Regions from separate parts of the Virgibacillus sp. L01 genome, predicted to be linked through region 2. Evidence: riboswitches for the same ligand, from Rfam matches in the RefSeq annotation. Region 2 holds a riboswitch; each other region holds the start of a gene.
What was found. Region 2 has a riboswitch for S-adenosylmethionine ahead of ACTWQM_RS18130 (methionine biosynthesis PLP-dependent protein). Riboswitches for the same ligand answer to the same signal wherever they lie in the genome.

Region 1: it holds a riboswitch for S-adenosylmethionine, as region 2 does, so the genes downstream of both, ACTWQM_RS11135 (phosphoadenylyl-sulfate reductase) here and ACTWQM_RS18130 (methionine biosynthesis PLP-dependent protein) in region 2, are expected to answer to the same signal.
Region 3: it holds a riboswitch for S-adenosylmethionine, as region 2 does, so the genes downstream of both, ACTWQM_RS04980 (hypothetical protein) here and ACTWQM_RS18130 (methionine biosynthesis PLP-dependent protein) in region 2, are expected to answer to the same signal.

Annotation. Positions count from the first base shown of each region.
Region 1 is NZ_JBQQCP010000005.1:122,834-133,029, forward strand. Features, by position in the region: gene ACTWQM_RS11130 (assimilatory sulfite reductase (NADPH) flavoprotein subunit) at 1-1,177, opposite strand, end outside; gene ACTWQM_RS11135 (phosphoadenylyl-sulfate reductase) at 1,306-2,028, opposite strand; SAM riboswitch class I at 2,169-2,271, opposite strand; gene pepT (peptidase T) at 2,433-3,662, shown strand; gene ACTWQM_RS11145 (MFS transporter) at 3,745-4,920, opposite strand; gene ACTWQM_RS11150 (D-alanyl-D-alanine carboxypeptidase family protein) at 5,287-6,300, shown strand; gene ACTWQM_RS11155 (SRPBCC family protein) at 6,727-7,110, opposite strand; gene ACTWQM_RS11160 (HD domain-containing protein) at 7,299-7,829, opposite strand; gene ACTWQM_RS11165 (DeoR/GlpR family DNA-binding transcription regulator) at 8,016-8,768, shown strand; gene pfkB (1-phosphofructokinase) at 8,765-9,682, shown strand; gene ACTWQM_RS11175 (PTS fructose transporter subunit IIABC) at 9,694-10,196, shown strand, end outside.
Region 2 is NZ_JBQQCP010000012.1:80,778-90,973, reverse strand. Features, by position in the region: partial or broken gene ACTWQM_RS18170 (hotdog domain-containing protein) at 1-130, opposite strand, end outside; gene ACTWQM_RS18165 (hypothetical protein) at 452-658, opposite strand; gene ACTWQM_RS18160 (cupin domain-containing protein) at 628-1,254, opposite strand; gene ACTWQM_RS18155 (class I SAM-dependent methyltransferase) at 1,463-2,071, opposite strand; gene ACTWQM_RS18150 (YnfA family protein) at 2,151-2,486, opposite strand; gene ACTWQM_RS18145 (HAD family hydrolase) at 3,235-4,014, opposite strand; gene ACTWQM_RS18140 (hypothetical protein) at 4,113-4,484, shown strand; gene ACTWQM_RS18135 (RDD family protein) at 4,481-4,918, opposite strand; SAM riboswitch class I at 5,102-5,207, shown strand; gene ACTWQM_RS18130 (methionine biosynthesis PLP-dependent protein) at 5,272-6,408, shown strand; gene metC (cystathionine beta-lyase) at 6,398-7,591, shown strand; gene ACTWQM_RS18120 (hypothetical protein) at 7,637-8,194, opposite strand; gene ACTWQM_RS18115 (DUF3231 family protein) at 8,321-9,319, shown strand; gene ACTWQM_RS18110 (hypothetical protein) at 9,324-9,587, opposite strand; gene ACTWQM_RS18105 (DUF5316 domain-containing protein) at 9,656-9,949, opposite strand; gene ACTWQM_RS18100 (isochorismatase family protein) at 9,971-10,196, opposite strand, start outside.
Region 3 is NZ_JBQQCP010000001.1:1,075,778-1,085,973, forward strand. Features, by position in the region: gene ACTWQM_RS04945 (solute symporter family protein) at 1-1,297, shown strand, start outside; gene ACTWQM_RS04950 (LytS/YhcK type 5TM receptor domain-containing protein) at 1,294-3,033, shown strand; gene ACTWQM_RS04955 (LytR/AlgR family response regulator transcription factor) at 3,058-3,816, shown strand; gene ACTWQM_RS04960 (DUF485 domain-containing protein) at 4,201-4,557, shown strand; gene ACTWQM_RS04965 (solute symporter family protein) at 4,557-6,095, shown strand; gene ACTWQM_RS04970 (PH domain-containing protein) at 6,219-6,833, opposite strand; gene ACTWQM_RS04975 (LysM peptidoglycan-binding domain-containing protein) at 6,965-7,690, shown strand; gene ACTWQM_RS04980 (hypothetical protein) at 7,796-8,026, opposite strand; SAM riboswitch class I at 8,092-8,193, opposite strand; gene ACTWQM_RS04985 (CBO0543 family protein) at 8,752-9,354, shown strand; gene ACTWQM_RS04990 (D-alanyl-D-alanine carboxypeptidase family protein) at 9,460-10,196, shown strand, end outside.

The DNA.
Region 1 (10,196 bases), on a different contig from region 2:
GGAGAATTTGGATAAATTCACCAGGCGATACTTCCCCTGTTGGGAAATCTTTAACTAAATCAAGCAAATCGCGTCCATCGAGATAAGCTTTTCGTTTTTCCTCTTGAGCAATAAGTTCACTTAATTCTTTGTTTCCGAAAAGTTTTGCTGCTTGCTCAAGTAATGGCTTTGTCAATCTAGTAATCTCGTAATTATGAAGTAAAGCATTGCGGACAGAGAGCATTTCACCATGTTTGTTTATTGGTACACTTTCTTCATGGTTCCAATTCATTGTCTTGATGATCTGATCCACCAGTTCAACATCATTTTCAGGGAAGATGCCAAGACTATCACCCGGTTCAAACGCCAGATCCGATCCCTCAAGCGATAATTCAAGGTGGCGGGTTTCTTTGTTCGACCCACGTGCATTTAGCTGTAAATTATCCAAGATCTCAGCTTTAAAAGGATTTGTTCTTGAATAAGACGACGCCTTCACTTCTGTCCCTGCTTCAGTTAAGGCTGTTTGAGTAGCCGATTGGGCCTCAAGTGTATCACGCAACGATCGTAAGACACCTTCTATCCACTCTGAAGCATCATCGTCAAAGTCAACATCACAATCTACTCGCGGGTAAATCCGCTCACCACCTAATTCCTCCAGTCTTTTATCAAGATCCTGCCCAGTCTGACAGAAGAACTCGTAGGACTGGTCTCCCAATGAAAGTACCGAAAAACGCAGACCTGGCAATTTAGGTGCTTTTCTACTATTTATGAATTCATTGAAAGATATGGCATTATCAGGTGGATCCCCTTCTCCGTGAGTAGCCGTCACAATCAATAAATCTTGGACTTTTTTTAGTTCCTTAGGCTTGAAATCATCCATTGATGAGAGAGTCACCCTATGGCCATCATCTTCTAACTTCTGCTTCAATTCCTCAGCAAGTTGTTGCCCATTTCCGGTTTCAGATCCAAAAAGAACCGTTATTTCTCTTGAAGTGGCCCGACCCACTTCAGATGATACTTTGACACCTAGTTGATTCTTATCAGCACCACCATCAGCCAGCTGAGACTCAGTTGGTCCAGAAGCCATCATATAACCACTAAGCCACGCTTTTTGTGCTTCCGTTAATGTAGGCAAAAGGCGATTTAGAGACTCTATTTGTTCTTGATTAAATGGGCTGTTTTTCACCTGTAATTGCAAAAAATATTCACCTCACAAAAGAATGGTTTTTTAATTTATTGGTATTTTTGTCATGCCTTGTTTTCTGAAAAATAGCTCTGGACCTCCAAAATCATCATCTGACCCAGGCCTACTTGATATCAGTGTTATTAGTCAGAACCATGAATGCCACACTCTGTTTTATTAAATCCTACCCACCTACCTGCTCGTGTATCGTCGGAGTCACTTACAGAAAATGTACATGGAATACAACCGATACTCGGATATCCCTGATCATGTAATTCATTGTAATCCAAGTCGTTTAGTCGGATATAATCCCAAACGTCTTCCCAGGTCCAATGAATTAGAGGGCATACCTTGATAGATTTAAATTTCTCGTCCTTATTAATAAAATCTGTTTCCTTACGACTTGCTGATTGTTCTCTTCGTAGACCAGAGATCCAAGCTGGAACCCCACTTAACGCTTCTTCAAGCGGCTTTATCTTTCTAATGTAACAACATTGGTTGGGCTCGCGTTTCCAGAGTGCCGATCCATGTTGTTCTGCTTGCTCATCTAACGTCAATTTTGGTTTTTTTAAATGAATGCGCAGCGAGGGATACCTTTTCTTTACCTTTTCAATAAGATCGTATGTTTCCTGAAAATGTATCCCCGTATCAAGAAAGACAATCTCTGCATCCTCTTTTACTTTTGAAATTAAATCAATTAAAACAATACCTTCAGCACCAAAACTACAAGCGTACACGAGAGAGTTTCCAAATGAATCATAGGCCCAATCGATAATACTGGATGCTCCTTTAGTGTCGTCAGTCGGAAGCCAATCTTCAAACGGGGCTCCATTGAAATCACTATAGGTAACTAAATTGTTATTCAAACTTTATCCCTCCACCAAAAATTATTTTTTACATGAAATCAAAAAGCTTATATTGGAATTGGACAGATAACAGCATCAAAAAACCCCCTTCTTATCAAAAAATAAGAAGAGGGCTTCACTAATATACTAGTTGTTAGCTCTTCTTATCTTCCAGACCTATAGTCTGTAGGAGTTGGCACAGTATTTATTAAACCTGTTGCCGAGGTTTCCTAGGGCCTTTCCCTCCACCTCTCTAGATAAGAAAAATTGATAATTTTTATGAAATTGTTGATGATTATTCTATGCCGTAAAGAATAAAAAGTCAACATAAATTTCAGAAAAATATTATTAATACTAAATTCTGACTACTGCCGCATGATGTTTTATGCTAAAATTAATAAAGCTATATAGGAGATGATGTATATATGAAAAAAGATCTAATCGAACGCCTAACTAGATATGTGAAGATTGATACACAGTCTGATGAAAGCAATAAAGATACCCCGTCTACACCAGGTCAATTTCAACTTGCTAACTTACTAGTAGATGAGCTGAAGACAATTGGTATGACTGATGTAACAGTCGATGACAACGCATATGTAATGGCGACACTGCCATCAAATTCAGATAAAGTAGTACCCGCAATTGGATTCCTGGCGCATCTGGATACTGCTACTGATTTCACCGGCAAAGGTGTGAATCCAAAAGTTGTGGAAAACTTTGATGGGAACGACCTTACATTGAACAAAGATTTAGGAGTTGCTTTAACTGCTAAAGATTTCCCCGAGCTCCCAGGCTACAAGGGTCACACCCTGATCACTACAGACGGGACAACCTTGCTTGGTGCAGATAATAAAGCAGGAATAACTGAGATTATGACTGCGATGGATTACTTAATCAATCACCCAGAGATTAAACATGGAGACATACGTGTTGCCTTTACACCTGACGAAGAAATCGGACGCGGCCCTAACAAGTTTGATGTGGAACGATTTAATGCTCCATATGCATATACCGTCGATGGTGGCCCATTGGGAGAATTACAGTATGAGAGCTTTAACGCTGCAGCTGCCAGAGTTACCTTTAAAGGCAACAGTGTGCACCCTGGAACTTCTAAGAATAAAATGGTTAATGCCGGAAAATTGGCAGCGGAATTCATCAGCAAATTCCCCCAACACGAATCACCTGAGCATACAGAAAAGTACGAAGGCTTTTACCACTTAATTTCCGTTCATGGTGATGTCGAGAAAACTGTTGTAACTTATATCATTCGTGATTTTGACAAAGATAATTTTAAATCCAGAAAAGAAACAATGCGTAAATTTACGAATGACATTAACGAAGACTATGGCGAAAATTGTGCAGAACTGGAAATGGCTGATCAATATTACAACATGCGCGAAAAAATTGAGCCTGTAAAAGAAATTGTTGATATTGCCTATGAAGCTATGATAAATTTGAACATTGATCCCCTTGTAAAACCAGTTCGCGGCGGCACAGATGGATCACAGCTTTCCTATATGGGCTTGCCGACACCAAACATCTTCACTGGCGGTGAAAACTACCACGGGAAATTTGAATATATTTCAGTCGATAACATGGAGAAAGCAACAAACGTGATTGTTGAAATCACTAGATTATTTGAATTAAAATAATATCTAAACAATGCTGGATTCAGACACAATGAATCCAGCTTTATAATCTTATATGGCCCTACTTATCGAGGAATTTTACACGTTAACTGCGAATAAAAAACGAAGCAACCAGTCCACCCGATAACAATAAAGCCAAAACTCCAAAGGTTATAAAGTAACTCCCCGTTAGCATTAAACCACTGGCAACTATCGGCCCAAGGGATGCTCCAATAAATAATATAAACGTATATATTGATGCAGCAATTGCCCTGATGTTTCCACTCCATTCACCAATTAACGTCATAATTGCTGGAAATGTTAGTGAAATACCGGCTACATAAACTACACTCATACAAATGATTACTGGTAAATTAGTGTCTACCCCTAACATTACTAATCCGCCTACCGAAACTGCTAAACCCACTCTTAAAATCAGCAAAAGTCCTAACTTCTTTGCCAAAAATCCGGTGAATGGCGAAAGAATCATTCCAGCTAGTCCTGCAGCCCGAACATAGAGAATATCTCTATCCCCAAGATAAAACGGTGCATTTTTCAAATAATCACCAAGTACAGTATACATACCAATAAAAGTCAGCAGTAACATGATCGTAATTACATAGCATAAACGGAAGTTTTTTTGAGCAAAGATCTTTTTCACTTGCTCGATGTGATAAGCCATACTAATAGAAGTATTTTCGCTTTTGGTTGTTGGCAGTATTTTAGCAACTGCAAGCAAACTAACTAGGTATAATCCTCCAAATAATATAAAAACAAAATGCCAATCAAACGTTTGATCAATAAATCCTGCTACTACCTGCCCGAAGATTCCCGCTGTCAAAAATCCAAAGCTAGTAAAACCAATTGTTGTAACTAGCTTACGTTTTGGATATACATCAAACACGTAAGCTAAGGCAGCTGGAGCAAATGCAGCTGAGATAAACCCTTGTAATCCTCTAAGTATTATTAGCCACAGGAGATGGTTCGTGAACCCGACCGCAAAGGTAACCAATGAAAGAACACCCAAACCGAATGCAATCATTTGTTTTCGTCCATAACGATCAGCTAATGGACCCAAAACTAAAAACCCCACCGCATAAAACAATGAAAATATACTTCCCGTCCAGGCAGCGGTTGTCTGGGTCACTTGAAACTCCTTTGCAAACACACCAATAAGAGGAGTCGTCACATACACACTTGAGACAACAATCAATGCACACCAAAAAAGTAAAAATGTTATCAAATTATAATTGGGTTCAACATGCTTTGGCATGCTTGTCATAGTAGTCACACCTGTTCCCTCCAGTCATATTCACTTCAATATAACTATGAGAGAGGCGAAATAATTGTGTTTTTCCCCAGAGCCTTTAATCAAAGCTGTTTCGCAAATCTTGTAAAATAGACGTACTCTAATAATAAAGCAATATTCATACAATGATGGAAAAACCAATTCATGTAGACGGCCAAAAACATCAAGTGTTATGATATTTAATGGATTAAAGAAAAACTATGATTTCAATACTACAATCGAACAAGAAGCTCGAAAAGAGGCATTTAAGAAATTAAAAAATATATTCCTCTATCAATGACACTTATTCAGGTTAATGTACGATTAGTAGGTAGAGAGATAACCAGGGAGAGAACATGAATGCTCAAAAAAGAATTATCAGTCGCTTTTGTACTGATGGCACTATTATTTCTAGCAGTTGCATGCAACAATCAAGAACCTAAAGACCAAGATTCCAACTCAGCACCAACTAGTGAAAAAGATGGTCAGGATATGAAAGAACAACCAGAGGAAGATGTAACGCTGCCAGAGACGACTTTGCATAAAACAGACCAAGGTGAATCCGTTCAGTCCCTGCAGGAAATTCTAAATAAAGTAGGCTACTCACTAACCGTTGATGGTGAGTTTAATGCTATGACAACCTGGGCAGTTACAGATTTTCAAATGCAACAGGAAGGCATGGCTGTCTCAGGGATTTATAATAAAGCTACAAAAGAGGCTCTAAGTAATGCGATTGAAAACGAATTATCGGTAGAACCAGCAGCGGGACTGGCAAAACCAGATAATGATAAGAGTACCATCAGCAATCCGCATGAAATTCTAACACTAGTAAACAAGAAACATGCATTACCTGCAAATTTTGTTCCTCGTAATCTAGTAAAACCAGATGTGCGATTCCCTTTCACTGAATCTCTGCCTAAAATGCAAATGCGAGAGGTTGCAGCAGGTGCGCTAGAAGAAATGTTTCAGGCAGGAGATGATGCCGGGATTGATTTATTCGCCCAATCAGGATATCGATCTTATGATAGACAGGATGCCATATTTGCCTCAAACGTTGCACAGCACGGCGAAGAAGCTGCCAATACCTTTAGTGCAAGGCCTGGAGAAAGTGAGCACCAATCTGGTTTAACAATGGATATAACTAGTCCCGATATTGGATATAAATTAACAGTCGAATTTGGTGAAACGGACGAAGGAAAATGGGTACAACAGCATGCTGCAGAGTACGGTTTTATCATTCGGTACCCTAAAGAAAAGAAAGAAATCACCAAATATCAGTATGAACCATGGCATTTACGCTATGTTGGTCAAGATGCCGCCGAGGAGATAATGCAAAAAGGGCTAACCTTGGAAGAATACCTCGGGGTGAAATAGAGTTAAATTAGCACGATGAATGCTAAATTTACTTTAGCGGACATCAGGTACGCTATTTCACAAAGAACAATCATTATTATGATGTTCACGGCCCCAGAACTCAAGCGTTTTCTTTCGTGGATGCATATCTAATTTTGTCGTGGTGTGATTTGTAATTGTGAACTTGAGCGTGGAATTTGTGAACTTGAGCCGATTTTGTGACAACTTGAGCCGAATCATTCCAAACTTCAGCCGAATGTGTGACAACTTCAGCGAATTCAGCTATTCAGCCGCAAAAATTAGAAAACTTGGCATTCGCCAAGACTTTGGGCGGGTGCCACACTCATGCAGTAAGAAAGGATTTTCACTTTCTTAACTGCCTAGAAATAACGGAACGTCCACTAAATAAGTATACGATTATCTTTTGATGATTCACTTCTTACATCTTTATGTATTAACGCTGCTTTCATCTTCAGCTACCTGTTTCACACGGTTCACAAACTTCACAACTACTTTGTTGCTAATGGCTAGCTTAATCAATAGTTTCATGAACCACTTTATTGGCTGGTTTGTTGTTTCATAACGAAAATAAGTTTTATTATCATCTAACTTTTTCAGTTCATAGTAAGCAGTGATGTCAAACATATTAGCTAGTATAAAACCAACTTTTACCTCTTTATAATCAGGCTTATTTTGGTAAAGTAATGTCTCCACATCGTACTCTTCTACACGTTTACCTTCCTGATATTTTTGACGATGGATACTGCCCACTCCCTCATCCGTGACCTTAACTGGTTCATTTGCAATAACATTTGGCATTACTTTTTGCATATCTTCCAACGTACCATCTAACAGTTTCCAGACTTGTTCGATAGGTGCGTTAATTTCAATTTTCCTCTGGCCATTTTTTCATTTCAAAAAACCCCTTTCTTCTATATTATACCAGTGAAAGCGGTTCAAAAATATATATAATTATGAAATATCAAGGGGAGTGAAAAGAGAGAAGTTTTTCTAAGAGGTTAAACTATTCCATGCGTGGATTTTTCTCCATTGTCAATTCGCGTATCAAGCGCTCGAATCCGTTCCAAGGCTACATGATCTTCAATCGTTTTATAGTGATGATTACCATTAATTTCTTCATCAGCTTCGTCGGCAAGTGCAACAACTTTTTGTAATGGTTTTAATTCCAGCTCACCATTTGGTAAATACGAATCTGTATGCAACAGAATCGCGACGGCAATTTCTTTTGCCACATGACGATCTTCTCCAATACGGACGAGCAGTTTATGTGCACGACTTGCCCCTTTTATTGCATGAATATCACTTTCCTTGTATAGCTCATAATCCCATTTCCCATCACGATACCACGTATAATGTCCAATATCATGTAAGAGTGCTGCCTTTGTTGCATGGTCTGGATTAACATCATATCTTTTGGCAAACATATAAGCATATTCTGCAACAGCAATCGCATGTGCAGTACCTGAATGCTCGAGGCTTTTTTGGGTGATCGGGTGTAAGAAAATATCTTCTAAAGATACATTGCGCATTTGAAGTCCTCCTTTCTTTTAAAATAATATACTTTAATTGATAATAACCGATTTATGGAATTTTTAAACATGTGACAGCATACTATTAAAAAAATGATTACTTTTGATTGTTTTTGAATTTTTATGATTGAATTATGAAAACGTTTCCTTTATACTAAAAGTATCAAAATATTAGGTGGTGAATAGATGCTGACTACCGAACGCCATGAAATTATTTTAAATTTATTAAAAGAGAAACAAACTATCACAATCCAGGACATTTCTGACGCAACTTCAGCTTCTCAATCGACAATACGCCGCGATCTAACCGATCTGGAAAAATTAGATAAACTGGAGCGCATCCATGGCGGAGCTACTTTAAGTGAACGGAAACTACAGGAATACAGTATATCGGAAAAATCAGCCAAAAACCTTCAGGAAAAAATAACTATTGCCAAATATGCTGCTTCACTAGTGAAAAAAGGAGATTGTATTTTTCTTGATGCAGGGACAACGACACTGCAATTAATTCCATTTTTGCAAGATAAAGAAGTAGTCGTTGTTACAAACGGACTTACACACCTTGATTCATTAATTGAACATGGAATCCAAACGTATTTAACTGGAGGATTTATAAAAGTAAAAACCAGTGCACTAATTGGACCACAAACTATACAATCACTAAAAAGTTACCGATTTGATAAATGCTTTTTAGGCGTAAATGGCTTCCACGAAGATTATGGATATACAACACCAGACCCAGAAGAAGCAAGTATTAAACATACTGCCTTTACACTCGCAAAAAACGCGTATGTGTTAGCAGACCACTCAAAGCATAATAAAGTAAGTTTTGCTAAAATATGCGAACTGCAGGATGCGGAGATCATCACAAGTAACATTAATGAAGAAGATTTAGCTAAACTGGCAAAAATCACCACCGTAAAGGGGCTTTCATCATGATCTACACATGCACAATTACACCATCAATTGATTACACAACATACCTTCCAGCGTTTAAACCAGGGAAATTAAATCGTTCAAGCGAGGTTTACTATTATCCGGGTGGAAAAGGAATTAATGTATCCAGAGTTTTGCAGAGACTTCAGGTAAAAAGTGTAGCATTAGGATTCGCAGGTGGATTTACCGGTGATTATATTAAACAATTTTTACATCAGGAAGGTATCGAGACAGCGTTTGTCGATACACATGAAATCACCCGGATTAATGTCAAAGTGAAGTCCGACCAGGAAACAGAGTTAAACGGACCAGGACCAACCATTAACCAGGAGCAGCAGCAAGAATTACTAAACAAAATACAACCGTTACAGCAAAACGATTGGTTTATATTAGCGGGGAGCCTTCCCGATTCAGTACCGCAATCATTTTACCAAGCAATCTCAAAAATATGTGATGAAAAAGGTGCCCGCTTTGTACTCGACACATCTGGTCCAGCTTTAAAAGATTTAATACAGACAAAGCCTTTTCTAATCAAACCAAATCAGCAAGAACTTGGAGGCTTATTTGATACAAGTATTTCAAGCAAGCAGGATGCCTTCTATTATGCAAAAAAACTTGCAGATAGAGGCGTACAAAATGTCATTGTCTCGTTAGGTGGTGATGGCGCAATACTTGTCACAAAAGAACTTGCACTTGAAGCTATAGCTCCTAAGGGAAGTGTCGTTAATACGGTAGGTTCCGGTGACTCATTAGTATCTGGTTTTATTTCATCTTTTATAGAAACCAACGATCCCCAAGAAGCATTTCGTTATGGGGTAGCAAGCGGGAGTGCGACGGCATTCAAGACAGATTTATGCACGAAAGAAGATGTCGAATCCCTGGTGAGCCAAGTAAAAATTAACTCATTCAATGAATAGGATGTGAAAATATGAAAATTACAGAACTGTTAAAAAAGGAAACGATTATTCTTGATTTAGAGGCAGGTTCCAAGCAGGAAGTACTTACGGAATTAATTGGACAGCTTGATCAAGCAGGTAATTTAAATGACAAAGATGCCTTTACAAAAGGAATTCTGGAACGGGAATCACAAAGCACTACAGGAATTGGTGAAGGTATTGCCATTCCACATGCCAAATCCAGTGCAGTAAAAAATCCTGCAATTGCATTTGGTCGATCTCCTGGTGGTATTGATTATGAATCACTTGATGGCCAGCCAGCACATTTATTTTTTATGATCGCTGCAAGTGAAGGAGCAAATAACGATCATTTGGAAGCCCTATCCCGCTTATCAACCTTTTTAATGGACGAAAAATTCCGTAAGAAGATTCTTGATGCAACGACAAAAGAAGAAGTTCTACAAGCCGTAACTGATAAAGAAGCAGAGGTGGATGCTGAAGAAGAGCCAGCAAAACAGGCAGAAGCATCACAAAA
Region 2 (10,196 bases):
CAAGCTTACCCTGTTAATCAGGTGTTTTATGATGAGCACCTTCATCACCTGAAATCTCTGTAAATAATTCAACATCCCTTTCCGAAAAAGACCGTTCAAATGTAATGATATCTCCTACTTTTAAAGACAAATTTATCCCTCCTAAACTTAATTGTATATCCTGCATTCAACCTCTGTATTTCCTATACGCTTGTACAATCTACCTTAGTGAATATTAACATAAACGTGATTAATAGATCACAATCTTCTGAAATAGTAAACTAAATAAAAAAACCAACTTAAATGAATCTTCTTGTTGGAAAAGGATCCGTTTGCCGATTAATACGATCACATTACTAGAATAATGATTACACTTGAGCAATATTAGTATATTTCCTCGTTAACGAAAGTCAGGTTCCAAATAAAAGGGGTTGCCAATCTTACAACCCCCTTACTTTTATGAAATTATATACTACATATTTTTACTTTGCTGAAGTAGTTTGGATTCTCCTGTTCGTTCCCATTCTTCTACTGTTTCATATGCTGTTTCAGGAGAATATCCTTTCCCTACAAGAACTCCCATCAAAACGAATTCCTGGAGAATATGAGTTGCATTTATTCCTCTACGTACATCCTCTAATCCTTCCTCTACCAAATATTCTGTATGCTCTGCACCCATTCATCTGGCGTCTTGCCCGAAATAACTGTATTTCCATTCTCATGCTCTTCTTCAGCTGCCATAGCTTCTGCTTTGGTAACATGAACGGTGCCAAACGGATGGTTAGGAGGAGCATATATTGAGTAAAGTCTTAGGGGAACATTACCAGTATTGGTCAGATTGTGCCATGTTCCAGAAGGTATTAGTATTGCCGAATCATCATAGACATTTCTTTCAAAGGTTAAATTATCTCTACTGTTACCCATCCTGACAATTCCTTGGCCTTGTTCTACACGTAAAAATTGATCAACGTCAGGATGCATTTCTAAACCGATATCTTCACCGACATTAATACTCATTAACGTAACCTGCAAATGTTTCCCTGTCCATAAAGCAGTACGATACGTATTGTTTTGTCTTGTTGCATCATTGATATTAATGACAAAAGGATTCGAACCATAATCTTGCAGCATAGCACCTCCAGCACCGTTATCAGCACTGAATGATCCAAATCTGTCAGTATGCTCTAACCCATTTGGTAAAGTGCCGTTAATATGCTGACTTCCATAGTTATACATTGGTACATTAACATAATAAGGATGTTGATACGGATACATATATGGATAATAAATTTTTCTCAATCCCTTCACAATTTATAGAATTATCCTATGTATCTGTTAAAATAACGTACTTAAATTCACGTGTCCTTTTAACTCCCATAATTTAGTTACATTTTAAAGTGTAATTCTAAGTTTTGTGATAGGAAGCGGAACCCGTTATATGAACTATGAACTTTTTCAAAAAATTAATTCCCTTCTCAAACTGTTACTTAATAGGTGTTGCCCGTATTAAATAAATGATATCTGACCAATAACGTTCGATCTGATCAACCTGAAGACTAGATTTCCCAATTATTTTATCGATGTTTCTGTTACAGTGACATCCAGATATTTTAGTATGGAGTGGATCAATCACTTTTTGGGCAAAGGAAAGTAGTGGATTAGAGCTCAAACCATGCTCCATTAACAAAATAGCCCCATCTTTACGGCACCAACTGTTAAATTTATTTAATGTTTCAATTGGGTCTGGATAACTGCAAAGGGAAAGGGTTGATACGATGCAATCAAAAGAGTTAGGCTCTAAAATCAACTCATCAATATCTTCTTGTACAAATACTGCTTTCATCTGAAAATTTGATGCTGTTCTTTTGGCACTCTTAATCATCTCTGAACTAAAATCAACTCCTGTTATCTCAACGTTATTCTGATCATAATAAGAAAAGTTTGCTCCAGCTCCAACACCGACCTCTAAAACTTTTCCGTATGCGTTTTTTATTAGTTTATTTCTCAATCCGGCAAACTTTTGATTAGTGCCTTTCGTTTCATACAATTTTACCTGTTTATCGAATTTTTTAATTTGCTTTTCTTTTTTCATTTGTTCACTTCCTGAAGAATTGACCTTTCATCCATATATATAAGATAATTTCAATTTTATTCATAACGCCTTGTTTCCTCTACTGGCGTGGCCCGAATAACATCACTGAAACACCAACAATACAGATTCCTGCACCAACCAAGTCATATAAATCAGGTGTTTTCTTATCAATACCCCATCCCCATAAAACGGATAGGACAATAAAAACGCCACCGTATGCTGCATATACTCTACCGAATGATGGGAAGGTTTGAAATGTAGCAATTACGCCATATAAAGCTAGTGCAATCCCACCACCAACACCCCAATAATATGGCTTACCTTCTCTTAACCATAACCAAATTAAATATCCGCCACCAATTTCAGCTAACCCTGCTAGTACAAACAAAACGATTGCATAAATAATTAGAACCACTTCCTTAAACCAAATAACTTATACTTCAAAATAACTATTCCACTTATGATCTATTATCCGGGTCCCAGTTGAAGCTGTGTCAGTGATACCTATACACTATTGGTGCTGCTAAAATTCTCGTATATTGCTTCCTTTTCTTCCATAAATCACTGCTTTGAATAAAGATAAGTGAAAATGCTTCCCAGAGAAAAACCCATCCACCTACAGTTACGCTTAGTGAAATAAATTCATTTATGACCTTTTCGTTGTCGGAAATTTGCAGATAAAAAGTGACAATATAAAGAAAGACTCTTTTTCTTATATTGGAAAAAATCTCTTTTCGTCGTATACAGGACATAATTAAAATAATTACGAATTCCTTTTTCAATATCCTTTTCCATATCAATATTTCTTTCCTGCTTTTGCATGTTAAATCTCAGTTTTATATTTTTTTGTGATTTGATATCGTGAGAGCATTCTTCTTAGAAAACTTGGTATTCGTCAAGCCTTAATGGCGAGTGCCGTAGTTGCACTTATGCAGTAAGAAAGTATTTATGCTCTCTTAACTGCTAAAAAAGACTTTAAACTCGAATCAAGGTCCCTAATGTTATAAACAGAGGAATCCCACGTATTAAAAATATCATCATAATTCTCTAGATTAATTTCAATTATTTAGTCACCTGAATCCGGATCAATTGTATAAAACTGGTCCAGGAATCTATTCGACATAACCGTTTAATCCTCCAGTTTGTACTTCATCACCCTTAATTCACCGTTTCAACAATTGCAATAGCTCTTTCAATGCTCCGATTTCGTATGTCGGTATAACGTCACTAGGTTCTTTCCGATGACGGTTAACCCAGACAGAGTCTATTCCAGCACGCTCTGCCCCAAGGATATCTGTGCTTAAATTATCCCCAACCATTAAAACCTCATCCTTTTGCACAGCAAGAAGCTCAAGCGCATGCCCAAAGATGGCCGGATCTGGTTTTCCTCTTCCAAAAGCCCCAGAAATAACTATATGCTCAAAATAGGTCATGAGCTGTGGCGTGATATCAAGTTTGGTCTGTTGTAATTCAGGAGATCCGTTTGTTAACAGCAGCAGTTGGTATTCACCCTTTAGCTGATCAAGTACTGCAAAACTATCCTCATATACAAACGCATTTTCCTTGCGCATCACGGGAAAAGTTTCTGCTAGCTGATAACCCAAATCTGAATCATCAACTCCTAAATCATGAAGTCCTCTCGTCCAGGCTTTTTTCCGATATTCAGGAACAATTTCTTTCAACTTGTGAAAAGAATCCCCTTCATCCCGAAAATCACCCCATAGTCCTTCAAACGGATTTATTCCAATCATTTGTGTAAATGCATATGTATCATAGGATGCATATAATTCTCGTGCATTTTCACGAACTTTCGCTTCTAGCTTAACAGGGTCAATGTCATATGTTTGCTTTGCCAATTCACAAGTAGCCTTAAATGCCTCTTTTACGCTTTTTTTGTCCCAAAGCAGGGTATCATCAAGATCAAACAAAATTGCTTTAGTCATTTATCCAGCATCCTTTCCACAAACCCCCGCTCATTCCCACAAACACGTTCTTCTGCATATAATTAAATGGATGTATTTCACAAGGAGGGATATTTTTTATGTATTACGTCAATTATCCAGGTTATTATTATGTACCATATTATCCTAACGCCACTTACTGGCCAGATCGCCAGCAATATCCACCTGTTGACGCCAACCTATTATATAAATCAGCAAATGAAACAAAAAAACTTATGGATGACGCGAGCATTGTTCTTAATAAACTAGCAGAATCACAGGAATTTGATGCAAAACTAATGAATGCTGCTCAAACCTCAAATACTGCCAAGGTTGAGCAATTAATTCACTCTACAGGCATTACGTCAGACGTCGATATTCATTACAATCCTGATGGCTTGCGGCTGGAATTTATATCACAAGTTGCTGACACAGATTGCTGTAAACTGCGGATTGCACTACGCTGGCGTTAGATTCGATAAACAACTCTCGTACTGCAAACTATATCATGCAGTGCTTTCTTTTCTTCATTCCATCCTGCCATTAGAAAGCCAATACCAAGTGGAAGCGCGGAGAGAAAATACGCAAAAAATCTTCCAATTGATTTCAGCATGCTAATTTGGGTCATCTCCACATTAAGTACTTGAATCCTGCATGCTAATTTCCCTGGAGATCCTTTATACTTACTTGCAGTGAAAATTATAACAAAAACAACGACATAAATTAGATTTGATATGTCTTCGGATGGCGATGAATACCAAGTATTTGCCTCATTACCTGGTGAACTGAAAAAACGTTCGTCATTAATTATAATGGCTATAATTGCCCCTATAATATATGTCAAAATACCATCAATTGCGTTTGCCAGGAATCTCACCCAGAATCCAGCTGGCTTGTACTTTTCCATAACCATCCCCCATAGGTAATTTATATAACTATCGTACCATAAGACAAGCATTTTCATTAAAAATTAGACTACAAATCCGAGCTAAATTGTAGTTTTTTCGTTATTTCTGTAATTACCTATTGCATTATCCAATCGTTTGTATTAAAGTAAGAAAAATCAAGTATTTCAAATAAAATCATATATTTCTTATCTAGAGAGACGGAGGGATTGGCCCTGTGATGTCTCAGCAACCCGCCATAATTGGCCCGGTGCTAAATCCAAAAGGTAACAAGTTACCTGAAGATGAGAAGATTGTTTGCGTTATTAGGGACCTTCTTCTTATCTGGAGGGTCCCTAATTTTTTTATGAAGAGGATGATTACTGTGGCAAATAAAAGTATCGAAACCAACTTAGCACAACTAGGCAATAATAGTGATAAAACAACAGGTGCAGTGAACCCGCCAATCTATTTATCAACAGCATACCAGCATGAAGGAATTGGCAAATCCACTGGATACGACTACACGCGTACGAAGAATCCGACGCGGGTTATCCTGGAAGAAGGAATTGCAAAGCTGGAGGCCGGGGATAGCGGATATGCCTGCAGTTCTGGAATGGCAGCTATTCAGTTAGTTCTTTCTCTTTTCCGTTCCGGTGATGAAGTTATTGTTCCAGAAGATATTTATGGTGGTACATACCGTTTACTTCAGCATTACGATGATGTCTACGATATAAAGACAACCTATTCGGAGTTTGCGGATGTTGACGTGACAGAGAAATTAATTACACCAAAAACGAGAGCATTACTTATTGAAACACCAACAAACCCGCTTATGCAGGAAATCGATATTAAAGAATATGCAGCACTTGCACAGAAGCATGATTTGTTACTCATTGTTGACAATACATTTCTGACTCCTTATTTCCAGCAGCCGCTTGAACTTGGTGCCGATATCGTCGTTCATAGTGCTACTAAATTTATTGGCGGACACAATGATGTTCTCGCCGGCCTAGTCGTTGCAAAAGGAGAGGCAATTTGCGATAAGCTTGCAACTATCCATAATGCTTCAGGTGCAGTCCTGTCTCCTTTTGATTCATGGCTTATTATTAGAGGCCTCAAAACACTTGCTCTAAGGATGAAGCAGCACGATGAGAACACACGGAAAATAGCAGATTATTTAGCAAATGAACCAGGGGTTACGGATGTACTGTATCCAGGTAAAGGCGGCATGCTTTCATTCCGCCTTAAGAAGACAGATTGGGTAGAACCTTTCTTAGAAAACATTGAATTGGTTACTTTTGCAGAAAGCCTTGGAGGAGTTGAAAGTTTTATTACGTATCCAGCAACACAGACCCATGCAGAGATACCAGAAGAAGAACGAACACTCCGTGGGATCGATAATCGTTTATTACGATTTTCTGTTGGCATTGAACAAGCGGAGGATCTAATTACCGATTTGAAGAACGTATTTTCAATCTTGGAAAAGGGGGAATGGGAAAATGAGCAATAACAAGAATCAATTAGAAACAGAACTAATTCATGCTCCATCAAATTTGGACGTTGAACAGAGAACAGGTGCAGTCAATGTGCCGATTTATCTGTCATCAACCTATCACCAGGAATCCTTTGATGCGTTTGGACCATTTGATTATAGCCGTTCAGGAAATCCGACAAGGCAAGCGTTGGAAGAAAAAATAGCCCAATTAGAGGAAGGTGCCCGCGGCTTAGCATTTGCTTCTGGAATGTCTGCCATATCGTCAGCCTTTATGCTGCTTTCCGCTGGTGACCATGTTCTAATTTCAACGGATGTGTACGGTGGTACTTACAGATTTGTAACCGAAGTACTTACCAAATTTAAAATTGATCACACATTCGTAGATATGACAAACCTGACTGAGGTTAACGATGCAATTAAACCGAATACAAAAGTCATCTATATCGAAACACCGTCAAATCCATGTTTAAACATTACTGACATTAAAGGCATCGTAAAAATTGCCAAAGCGAATGACTGCCTGACTTTTCTCGACAACACTTTCATGACACCACTTTACCAGAAGCCGATTAATCTTGGTGTGGATATTGTGCTCCATAGTGCGACTAAATTTTTGTCTGGCCACAGCGATATTATTGCAGGTCTAGCTGTTACAAACACAGAAGAGCTTGGAGAAAGGTTGGCCTTTATTCAAAATTCCTTTGGCTCCATACTAGGCGCACAGGATTCCTATTTGTTAATACAAGGCATTAAAACGTTAGGATCCCGTCTTAAGCAATCATCTGAATCAGCACTGAAAATAGCTGCCTATTTAACAAATCATCCATTAATTAATAACGTATTTTATCCCGGATTACCGAATCATCCTGGGCATGACCTCCATAACAGCCAATCTAATGGTTCAGGAGCAGTCCTGTCGTTCGAAATAGAAGATTCAGTTGTAGCGAAAACATTTGTCGAACAAATTCGCCTGCCAGTATTCGCCGTGAGTCTTGGAGCAGTAGAAACCATTCTGTCATATCCAGCAACAATGTCTCATGCTGCAATGCCAAAGCAAGAAAGAGAAAAACGAGGGATCACCGATGGATTATTCCGATTTTCAGTCGGACTTGAACATGTCGATGATCTAATCGCAGACCTGGATCATGCATTACAAACTGCGTCGCAACAAGTAAAGAATCCACATGTTGTCGGATAAAAATTAACACTAGGCGTAATTCTTTTTCAAAAGAATTGCGCCTATTTAATAAAAATCCTCCCCACTTACCTTTGAAACAACTTTACAAAACTTCGCCCACTTCTTTGGATAATGATTGCTTCCTATTTTAATTTCACAGTGTGTATCATATTCGATAGTTAACCGCCAATAGGAACCGTCCAAAACACCATCATGGTTATACTCCTCCGCCCAGTTAACAAAATCGCATTTATATAATTCAGCTAGCAGCCAATCAATACATTCCTCACTCATAGTGGCTATCTGATCAAATTCGTTAAACTCACCGATTAAAAGTGCTTTCCGAACACGCCTATGCTTCAGGTCAATCCTCATCCTCTGAACAGAACCATAATCCATATACCCACCACTCTGTATATCAATAACCTGAATCAGCTCATAAATTTTTCGTCCTCTGTATTTCTTCCATTCATAACCGCAATCCTTGCAATGATATTTAGCATTACCAATAGTGACAGGCTGTAATGGCGCAGGATCCAAATGCTTATATTCCTGGCTGAAGTCATATGTACATTTTGATTCGCACTTCGGACAAACTGGTGAAACAATCCGGTACTCACTCATGGAATTCTCTCCTCAACCTGCAATAAGATAACGACACTTTTTATGCGTTTTACATTTTTTGTAATTAATATAAAAACGTCGTTTAATCAATACTAGTATTAAATATAAAAATTGGAGGACTTAACAGTGGAACACGATACAAAATTAACAGCTGGTGAAGTTGCAAATTTATGGACTTCCTATATGCATGACAGTATGTGTATTTGTGTGTTTGATCATTTTTTAGAAAATGTACAAGATGAGGAAATTAAAAATACGTTAGATTTTGCTAAAGAGTTATCTGCATCCCATTTACCAAAAATTGAAGAAATTTTTAATAAAGAAGAAATAGCTATTCCTCAAGGATTTACAGATAAAGACATTTACAAAGCGCCCCGACTCTTCACAGATGTTTTTTATACTCGTTACCTGGAATGTATGTCGCGAAATGGACTTATAGCAAATAGCTTGTGTTTAGGGACTGCATATCGAGAGGATATAAAGACAATTTATCAAACAATTATAAATGAAGCTGAAGAATTATATAACCAAACCAACAATCTGTTGAAAGAAAAAGGAGCTTTAGTTCGTTCTCCAATAATCCACTATCCACAGAAAGTTACGTATGTACAGGATGAAAGTTTTGTCGGTGGGACATTTTCCTTTACTAAACGGCCACTCTTAGCAATTGAAGTAGCACACATAGCAAACAATATTGAATCAAGCCAAATATATAAAGCCCTTATTATGGGTTTTTCACAAGTTGCAGAAAGTGATAAGGTAAGAAAACACTTACGAGAAAGTATAAATGACACGGATAAATTTATTGATGATCTTAAAGAATTTCTGGAACATGCTGAGATTGCTGCTCCCATGACGTCAGATGATTCGATTACTAATTCTACTACCTCACCTTTTTCAGACAAACTTATGATGTTCATTATATCAACTTTAAATGAATTTTCCATTTCCTTGGTTGGTACATCTTTAGGTGCAAGTGCCAGAAGTGATTTGGCAGCAAATTATATGAAATTTGTTTCCCATCTTTCCAAATTTGCATTAGAAGGAACAAAATTAATGATTGGAAATGGATGGTTAGAGAGACCACCGCAAACTTTAGACCGAAATAATCTTATGAAAAAATAGGCTACTAACCATCTCCATTTTTGCTGGCATCATTGTATGTCCCACTTCCCTGGCATGGACTATTATTATCCTTCCTTTTTGTTTGGATATACTTCTGTGTCAATAAACCTGCACTAAAGACCGAGATAATCATAACGAAGTAAAAAAGTTTCCGATTAAACATAAATTCTGCTTCACCAGTAAACTTAATATAAGAGAACGAATTCATCAAAAAACCAATTGCAACTAATAGTGATATGATAAATTGCCCTTTCACAGACTTAACCATAGTCCGCCTCCATATGTACCCCGACACGTTATTCCTTGTAAAAAATTTGCCGAACTTACAGTAGTCGACTAGAAACCAAGTATAATTAAAATGATTAATAAGCTAAAGTTAGGGACACCAATTATTAGTAACTTTGTAACCCATTTGTTTTTGTCCTTTCTGTCTTTTTTGGTCTCGGTATGATAATTAGCTCTATTTCTGTCACCATCAACAAAAGCTCCTGTTAACAAACCTGATAATACTAAAGGAATAACTGCTGCTGCAACTATAAGTTTAAAAAATAAGTTCCAGTCACCAGTGAAAACGCCAATCATCAGAGCAATAATGGTAAAAATTAAACCAATACCCAGATTTTTCAACAACCTAATCTCCCCCTTTTTTCATTACCGGTATTTATCGTGAGTAGGGTTAAATAAATCCTCTTCTGTATTTCTAACAATTGAGAAATTGTCTACATTATCATGACCATGAAGCGTTTCATTGTGATGAAGGATTATCTGTTGTGCAGTTAAGTTATCGGAGTCAGAGGTAGAATGTCCATCTCCAACTAAAGTAACGTCAAAATGATTGAACGTCGCTGTCCTGACAGCCGTATCGATACAATGTTCC
Region 3 (10,196 bases), on a different contig from region 2:
TTATTTAATAGTGTTGTTTTTTATAGCAGAACCTGTACATCATTTGGGGACTTATTCGCTTGGTGATGTGGTCTGTTCACGTTTTCCAAGTTATAAGATGCGCTGGATGATGGCGATTGGCGCGTTTATCATTTCTATTTTGTATATGATTCCGCAACTGGTTGCTGCTGGACTTTTGATTCGCTTACTTCTTGATATTGATTATTCCACTTCGGTACTTATAATCGGGAGTTTAATGACAGTGTATGTGGTGTTTGGAGGAATGTTTGCGACGTCATGGGTGCAAATCGTGAAAACGGTTGTGCTTTTGTCAGGGACTTTTCTGCTTTCATTAATTGTATTCTCACGTTTTGATTGGAGCATTGCGGAGCTGCTTACACAAGTTAAACTAGGTACTCCTTTAGGTGATCAATTTTTCATGCCCGGTAATTTGTTCGGCAATCCACTGGAAACGCTATCGCTTCATTTGGCTTTAGTCCTTGGAACGGCAGGTCTCCCGCATATTTTAATACGCTTTTTTACCGTTCGAAATACGCTTGAGGTTCGACGGTCACTGTTAACTGCAAGCTGGATTATAGGGATATTTTATATCATTACACTTGTTCTTGGACTTGGTACGGTTGCGCTTATCGGTTACGAGGAACTGATTGCACATGATACAACCGGGAATTTGGCTGCACCATTATTAGCTGGTGAGCTGGGCGGGGACTTCCTAATGGCCTTCATTGCAGCAATATCGTTTACGACCATTGTTGCGGTAGTCGCTGGCTTGGTGATTTCTGCTACAACTGCTTTTTCCCATGATATCTATTACCACATTATTAAAAAAGGACAAACTACTGAACATAAACAAATACGTGCTGCGCGATGGACAGCATTTGTCGTTGGGCTCATATCCACATTATTTGCGCTTGGACTGCGGAATATTAATGTTACATTCCTTGTTTCCTTAACATTCATTGTTGCCGCTTCGAGTAATTTGCCTATCCTTTTATTTACGATCTATTGGAAGCGCTTTACACAATCAGGAGCAATTACCGGGATGGTATGTGGATTAACTGCATCTCTTATACTTTTAATATTCGGCCCGCATATTATGAATCCGGATGGTGGCTGGATACCGAGCGAACCTCTCTTCCCTTTGCATAATCCTGGCATCATTGCTATTCCCATTGGATTTTTAGGTGCATATCTTGGTTCTATATTTACACGTGAGCCACAGCATAGCAGCCGTGAATTCAGACGATTTCATGTAAAAGCACAGACCGGGATTGATACGAAGGAGGACAACCAGTGAAGTACTTGACAATTACTTTGTTTGAACGACTGGGCTTATTGCTGGTATTTGCTTTCGTGCTTACACGAATCCCTGGTTTCAAGTCATTACTTTATCGTGAATATTCGAAGCGAATGTCACTTGTACATGCCTGTATGTTTGGCCTTTTCGGAATTGCCGGCACGGTGACCGGGATTGTCATGGAAGAGGGTGTTGTTGTTAGCCGGGCATTTATCTGGTCTGTCGGTGATGACCAAATGGCGGTCAGTTCCAGCTTGGTGGCTATCGTTATAGCTGGATTGTTAGGCGGACCTATTGTAGGACTTGGGGCAGGACTGATTGCCGGCACCCACCTTTTTTACCTTGGGGGTATCGGCTTTTTAGCAAATAGTCTGGTCAATCCACTGACAGGGTTACTTGCAGGATTAACCGCGCAATTTTTTTCAAACGAACGAGTAATTTCCCCTTGGAAGGCGTTATTTATCGGCGTATTTCCACCAATTCTGCAGATGCAGTTGCTGCTCATATTTGAGCCACATTCAGATAATATCATCGCCATTGTAAATACGATTGGCCTGCCGCTTGTTTTATCCAACAGTATTGCCATTGCCATATTTACGGCGATGATCAGCATTGTACTGCGTGAACAGGAGAATGAGGCTGCACTGGCAACCAAACAGGCTTTAACCATCGCAGAAGAAGCTCTTCCTTTTTTAAAAAAAGACTCTTCACACGATATGGCGTCTGGAATAGCTAATTTACTATATGACCGTTTGAAACTAGCCGCAGTATCCGTAACGAATGAAAAAGAAGTTCTCGCACATAAGGGGCTTGCTGAAGATCATCACCAGGTGGGGGATGAGATTATTACCGCATTATCCCACCAGGCAATTTATTCAAAACAGATGCAAATTGCCCATTCACGTACGGAAATTCAGTGTAAGCACAGAAATTGCCCATTGGAAGCTGCCATCATTATTCCTATTATGGATGCAAATGACGCAACAGGACTTATCAAATTTTACTTTCGCAAAGCACAGCACATTCGTCCGGTAGAGCTAATGCTGGCACAAGGATTGGGGCAGTTAATATCCAACCAGCTTAATACGATTGCAACGGAAAAGATGAAAACACACATACGAGATGCAGAACTGAGAAATCTACAAGCACAGATTAATCCGCACTTTCTATTTAATACACTTCACTTGATTGCGGCATTATTTCGAAAAGATCCGGAAAAGGCACGCCAAATCACGGTAAACCTGGCACACTATATGCGATTTAATATCGGACTTGTTTCATCATCACTAGTACATCTGGAAAAAGAATGCCAGCATGTGAAAGCATATATTAAAATTGTTCAAACCCGTTTCTCCAGTCAGCTGCAAATTATTTTTTCAGAAACGGATGGCATTTCAGAGGTGTTCATTCCACCATCAACGATTCAGCCACTAGTTGAAAACAGTGTACAGCATGGGTTAAAAAATGTTTCAAAAGACGGAATCATAAATGTGACAATCGAAAAGTTGGATACATGTATCCAAGTAACAGTCAGTGACAATGGCTGTGGCTTTCCTCAAGATATTATAGACATAGCAGGGAATGCTTCATTGTCGGCAAATCAAGATGGGGGTGCGGGGTTATATAATGTTAACCAGCGCTTAACCCGTTTACTGGGAGAATCAGCACGTTTGCATATCCGTAACTTACCCTCTAATGGAAGTGAAGTTTATTTTAAAATTCCGTATAAAGATTAATGGTACGAGGAGGTACTTATTATCATGAAAAATATTCATGCCCTGATTGCTGAAGATGAACAGTTTACCCGTGAAGAACTAATCGACTTACTGAAAAAAGAACAGGATGTCACTACATATCCAAGTGCTGAGAACGGTCAGCAATTAATAGATCTATACGTGGAGCATGAACCTGACGTTATTTTCCTTGATGTTCAAATGCCGGGGATGGCTGGAGTTGAAGCTGCAAAACGAATTAAAGAACTTTCCTATATTCAGCCACCATTATTCGTCTTCACAACCGCTTACGATGAATATGCGATTGACGCATTTGAAATTGAAGCTGTCGATTATTTATTAAAGCCTTATGATGATACGCGTTTTCAAAAGACGATGAAACGAATCCGAAAACAAATAGCACAATTGGATACCAACGAAGACAAGCCCCTCCAGCTTGAAGTCCATTCCCCTGCATCAAAATTGCTCGTTGATGACGGGGAACGAATGGTTGTTTTGTCACCGGATTCCATCTATTATGCGGTCCCATTCAAACGAATGCTTGAAATCCATACAAAGGATGAAGTGATCGAAAGCCGGATGACATTACAGGAATTGGAGGAAAAATTGCATGGACTTTCTTTCTTTCGGACACATCGAAGCTATTTAGTAAACCTGAATCACGTCCGGGAAATTACGCCATGGTTTAACGGGTCGAGTAATGTAACACTTAACGATAAAAACGGCACATCATTACCTGTAAGTCGCTCAGCAAGAAAAGTACTTCTAGATGTATTTAAACAATAACCACTGATGATTGATTTTAGACTATTCAGACTCAAATAGTTACAATTGATACAATTTTGCTCTCCAAAATACTCCGGTCATTTATACTGTTTAGTAAGCGCTTTCAGATAAATGCGGAGGTGATTCAAGTCGGCTAATCAGTTGGCAGGCTGTTCGTTAGAAAGGATTAGCAGCCCATGCAGATCCAAGGTAAATAAGGGAAATTGAAATTCGCGACTTTTTACCAAAAACTCGAAGCGGAAAAATAATGCGTCGCGTTTTAAAAGCATGGGATCTTGGTCTTCCAACCGGCGACCTGTCAACAATGGAAGAATAGTTTTAAAATCAGGAGAGGTTTCCACGGGGAAGCTAAAGCCTCTCTAACTACAGATGAGGAGTGTGATTATGAGTAATGTAAGCGACTATAAGGCAGATGATCAGACAGATGGCAAGATCGATTTTGTGAAAATAGAGCAAAGTGAGAAGTTTCAACGTTTAATGAACGACAGGAAAAAGTTCATCGTTCCCTTAACTATATTTTTCCTTGTCTTTTATTTTTTACTTCCCGTTCTAACATCCTATACAACTTTCCTGAACACACCGGTGATCGGTGATATTTCATGGGTTTGGATATTTGCCTTTGCGCAATTTGTTATGACGTGGGTTCTTTGTACGATCTATGTAAAAAAAGCAGCATTCTTTGACAGGCTGACAGATGAAATCATTGACGAGCAAATTAACAACAAAGGAGGTAATAGCTGATGAATGCAACTGTCGTAATTCTTTTTCTTGCTATTGTCGTACTAACACTCATTATTACGTACTATGCTGCTAAAAATACCAAGTCAACTACTGACTTTTATACAGCTGGCGGCGGATTGAAGGGTTGGCAAAATGGGATTGCAATAGCAGGTGACTATTTATCAGCCGCTTCCTTCCTTGGAATTGCCGGCGCAATCGCATTATATGGCTTTGATGGGTTCTTTTATAGTATCGGTTTCCTTATTGCCTATTTGGTTGTTCTATTCTTAGTGGCAGAGCCGCTTCGGAATCTTGGAAAATATACACTTGCAGATATGCTTAAGGCACGGTTCGATGAAAAGAAAGTCAGGGGAGCTGCAGCCCTTAACACGATAACAATCTCTGTCTTTTATATGATTGCACAACTTGTTGGAGCAGGAGCCCTTATCCAGCTATTATTTGACATACCTTATTGGATAGCTGTTCTGATTGTTGGTGTTATGATGACAATCTATGTATTATTTGGTGGAATGATTGCCACCAGTTGGGTTCAAATCGTAAAAGCTGTTCTGCTTATGGCTGGAATGGTCATTATTTCGTTCCTTGTTTTATTGAAGTTTAACTTTAACATTGTCGATATGTTCAATGATGTTAAAACTGTTACGAGTAATGGAGCAGATTATCTGAAGCCAGGTCTCAAGTATACAAACCCACTGGGAACCATTTCCCTAATGATTGCGTTAGTACTTGGAACGGCTGGTTTACCACATATACTTATGCGTTTCTTCACGGTTAAAGATGCTAAAACAGCAAGAAGTTCTGTAATTACCGCAACATGGGTAATCGGTATATTTTATGTACTGACTTTATTCCTTGGGTTTGGTGCAGCTGCATTTGTTGGCGAATCAAATATTCTTGCAGCGAATCCTGGCGGTAACATGGCGGCACCACTGCTGGCCGAAGCATTAGGCGGAGAAATCCTGTTCGCATTCATATCTGCAGTTGCTTTTGCCACCATTCTGGCAGTAGTTGCCGGTTTGGTCCTATCAGGTGCATCAGCATTCGCCCATGATTTATATGGACAAATTATTAAAAAAGGAAAAGCGTCTGATTTACAGCAAATGCGGGCAGCACGTTATGCTTCTTTGGCAGTATCTGTGCTTGCAATTATTCTGGCATTATTTGCGCAATACTTAAACGTGGCATTCCTTGTTTCGCTAGCCTTCTGTATTGCAGCAAGTGCAAACCTTCCAGTCATTCTTTATACGGTATACTGGAAGAAGTTTAATACAGCTGGTGCCGTTACAGCAATGTTAACAGGTTTGTTCTCAGCGTTAATCCTTGTGTCCATTAGTCCAAGTGTGTTTTCGCCGGTAGAGGGTGCAGCATTATTTGTCGGGGATCCAATCTTCCCTATTTCAAACCCTGCACTTGTTTCAGTTCCACTAGGTTTCCTTGGAGGCTACCTTGGTACTATATTCTCTAAAGACACCAGTGCGAAACGATACGCTGAAGTTAAGGTAAAAGCAAATACTGGATATCGGGAAACAGGAAGCTGAATCAATAATGAGCGACCGCTATTATGGCGGCCGCTCATTTTGTTTTATTTGATAGTTCTCTGTTGACTTACATTCTCATCTCATTTAGCTAAAAGAAAGACGGAACAGTGCTCCACTCAACCTCTAGTTATTAATATACTTCTCAAAAACGTCTCCGAAGTCTTTCTCATGATATTCTTCACGAATTGATTTCAGCCAGTCGAATCCAAACTCCGTTAACTCTTTATACTGTTCTGCAAGTTTCGTTTCAGAAGTTCTTGAGTGTTGCAGTACTGTCACGGCTTTATTTAAGCTCTCCCCAGCCATTTCTGTAATAATTGCATTTTCGTGGGTTGTTTCAGCTATAAATAATAACGCCTTATATAAATCTTTTAATTTAACAATCTCGTCTTTATGCACATCAATGCTTAGCGGTTCTTTTCCTAACGTAAATTTAATTTCGATATCCAAATCGATTTTCCCTGCTGTCTCAAGGGATACATCTGATATCTTGTATTGTGAGTATGGATAACGATTTAGCGTTCGTTTAGAAGAAGCAGCATTTTCCCCATTCACATGAATTAGTGCCAGGTTGGTGAAGCAATATTCATCTGCTTTTGTCTTAATAAGGAAGTAGATTTTTTCATCATCTTCGTGTCGGACGTAATCATCCGCGTCTGTCTTATCATAGTCCTCGGGGCCAATAATCCTGCCAATATCGGATAAACCCAGTGCATCTGAAGCTAATTTTTTAAACATTCCTGTGACTCCCCTTCTTATAATTATTTTCAGAATTATTATACCATTAATGGACTCCAATGACACTCACCCATTCCTCTGTCTGTGAATAGGCTGTTACGATATTCAAAACGGAGGAGTGAAAGACCAACATGAATAGAGAATTTTATTACACTGTTCAGCCAGGTGATCATCTCGGGTTGCTGGCTGAGCGATTCCGTACACCAGCAGAACAGATTTTCAAAGATAATCCCGGGATAGACCCGTACAATCTTCGAGTGGGGAAACGCCTGCTTATTCCAGTGAAACAATCCACTTTCAGGCAGGATGATTGTATCAGTCAAGCAGAATTCGAATTTAGAAGCAGTAATCGTAAACTTTGGGAAGAGCATGTTGCTTGGACCAGAATGACAATTATCAGTTTGACGTTTAATCTACCGGATGTGGAATTTGTTATCGCACGTCTTCTGCAAAATGCTACAGACATGGGGGATGCAATCAGACCCTGCTATGGTGACCGTCTAGCTGATATATACGCTAATTTGATAAAAGAACATCTCTTATTTGCCGCTGACCTTGTTAAAGCTGCAGTAGCAGGTGATCAGCAAGCAGCAATGGCCGCTGAACAAAAATGGTACGCTAATGCAGATGAGATTGCCAGGTTCTGGAGCAGTGTAAATCCTTATTTGTCCGAGAAGGGTGTTAGAGATATGTTTTATCAGCACTTAGATTTAACAAAACAGGAAGCAGTATTTATGATAAATATGGATTACCAGAAAGATATTCAAATATATGATGAAATTGAGGAACAAGCTTTAACGATGTCGGACGCCATTTCAACTGCAGTAGTAAAACAATTTCCTGAACTATTTGCCTAGATTAATTGAGTAGAAGGCATATGCCTCTTACTCAGCTTACCTATTGCTGCGGAAATTTATATACGCAGCCTTTAAAGACTCTTAAAAGCTAACCTCTATTAAATTTCACTCACGATTCAAGTCAGATTTCTGAGATGCTCTCTTCCTTTCTATACTCTCAACATTATACTCCATCAAAGGCTTAACAAATTTCTCATAACGTTCCTTTTTGAATCTCTCTAATTCCTCTGGCGTCATATCCTTCGTTACCTCCGACACATGACGCCCCGGGAGTTCATCAAACTCCTCCTTTGTCATCCATGTTACTTTGCCATTTTCGACAATAAAATGTTTCATAATAATTCCTCCTTCACATATTAAAAACCCCTTCATGCGTTGGATGCATAAAGGGGTTTTCTACCGATTTATCACTCAAAGCATAGGCCTTGCTGGTGGGAGCACCTTACATTTGCAGGTTGCTGTGACGTCGTTGAGCCAGTTCTCTCGATCACTCTTGATAGCTATTCACTTACATAAAGTATATATGAATTTTCATGATATTTCAATACATAATCACCAGCACATTAATTCATCGATGTTGGGTTACACTACTATAAAGGCTGTTTTCTAAAAGTTTGTTGCCTTATCAAAGTAATGAAATCATACCGTAGTGATTATAAACTGCGACATACTTTTTAAACAGTTTAGCGCTGTTATACCGCTTCGGAAATACACTTCGCGCACCAAGGGCGGCTGATCAGCCTTCTTGCTCCTACGTCGGTGCGAAGTCTCATCTAGGCCTTAGTTCCCACAGGAGTCTACGTGTATTTCCTCCGCTGTTGACTGGAGTATGATTCGCTATAGAATAAATGTGTGAAAGCACGGTCCGAAGACACCGCAGAGTAGCTAAATGAAGGCCCTTCCCGCGGAAAGCATCCGCCCGTAGCGATCCCGAACGGTGGGACGAGAGTTTATAAAGATTATTCCAGCAGTTACGTTGCAGTTTATAGCAACTCAGAGGGTTAAAGAGCAGTAAAACATACAGAAAAGCAACTAGTAAAAAACGGATTGCGGTGAGTTTAATGGTAGTGATAATCATTCAAAATCTTATCCCACTCTACGAATTAAGCCTATTGAATGTTTCATTGTCCCAATTAATTGAAGACCACAGAGAATTCAATGACACACTTAAAGCATATTGGCATCAGAAAGTATATTTAACACCTAGATGGTGGTTCTTGGTTATGCTCAGCTTACTGCCCGCGATTATCTGGTGGATGTTAGTTAATAAGAAAAGAATTATCGAGATTACAGCATTCGGATTATTCTATGGTGTTGCAGCAATTATTCTTGATTCTATTGGAAGCAACGCCCTAGCCTGGACTTATCCTTACATCCTTTCACCATATTTACGCCCGCAATTATATCCTTATGATGTTGGTGTTGTAATCATTTCCTATATGTTTTGTTATCAGCTGTGGAGTGACAATTTTAAAAAATTCCTCATATTTTCAGGACTGCTAGCTGCTTTTTTAGCCTTTGCTGCTGAGCCGATTATGGTATGGCTAGGCCTTTACAAAGCAATATACTGGAAACATATTTATTCATTCCCCATTTACTGGCTTTTAGGCATAATATGCTGGGGAATCATTATGTATTTTAAAAAATTGGAACAGGAGAGATAGATAATTCTTATTTCTTCTGTTCTTTTCTATGGAAATAATGAATGTTTTAGCTTTTTATATCGTCTATATAAATGAAGGGTTAAAAAAGTAATAGGGGAGATTTACATGTCTAACAAAAAAGCGTTATTAGTAATTATTATATCATTGTTATGTCTATTTTTAACGGCCTGTAGCCAGGGTGATTCGCCTGAATCTGCAAGTGATCAGGATGAATCTAATCAGGAAAATGTAACGGAAGATAAAGAAAAGTCGGATGAATCCCCGAGAGATAACAAGTCTGATAAAGAAACAAAAAACCAACCAGAAAAAGATGATAAGAAAAATAATAACTCGTCAGATGACTCATCAGAAGAACAGGATGATTCTTCCGAAAAACAGAAAATTGAAGATGATGGCAGTACTGAAGAAAGACTCCTGCCTGTCGGAACATTATCACATGGAGATAATGGCGAAAAAGTTAGTATGATGCAGGAAGCCCTAAACCGATTAGGTTATTCGTTGACAGTTGATGGCGATCTAGGATGGACCACTGTCTGGGCGATAAAAGATTTTCAAGCGCAGGTATCTGCCTTGAAAATTGACGGTATTTACGGGGAGGGTACACGTGAATATATACAAAAAGCAATAGATGGTGAATTAGAAATAGATCCGGGCACTGGTCTGGAAAAAAATAACGATACTAAAGAAAAGCAAGACAACAATGAAAACAATAGTAATATAGTATCTAACCCATCAAGTATTCTTGCTTTGGTTAATAAAAATAACCAATTACCAGCAGACTATGTCCCAGGTAATCTCGTTAATCCAAATGTAAGGTTTCCATTTACAGAAGACTTGCCCAA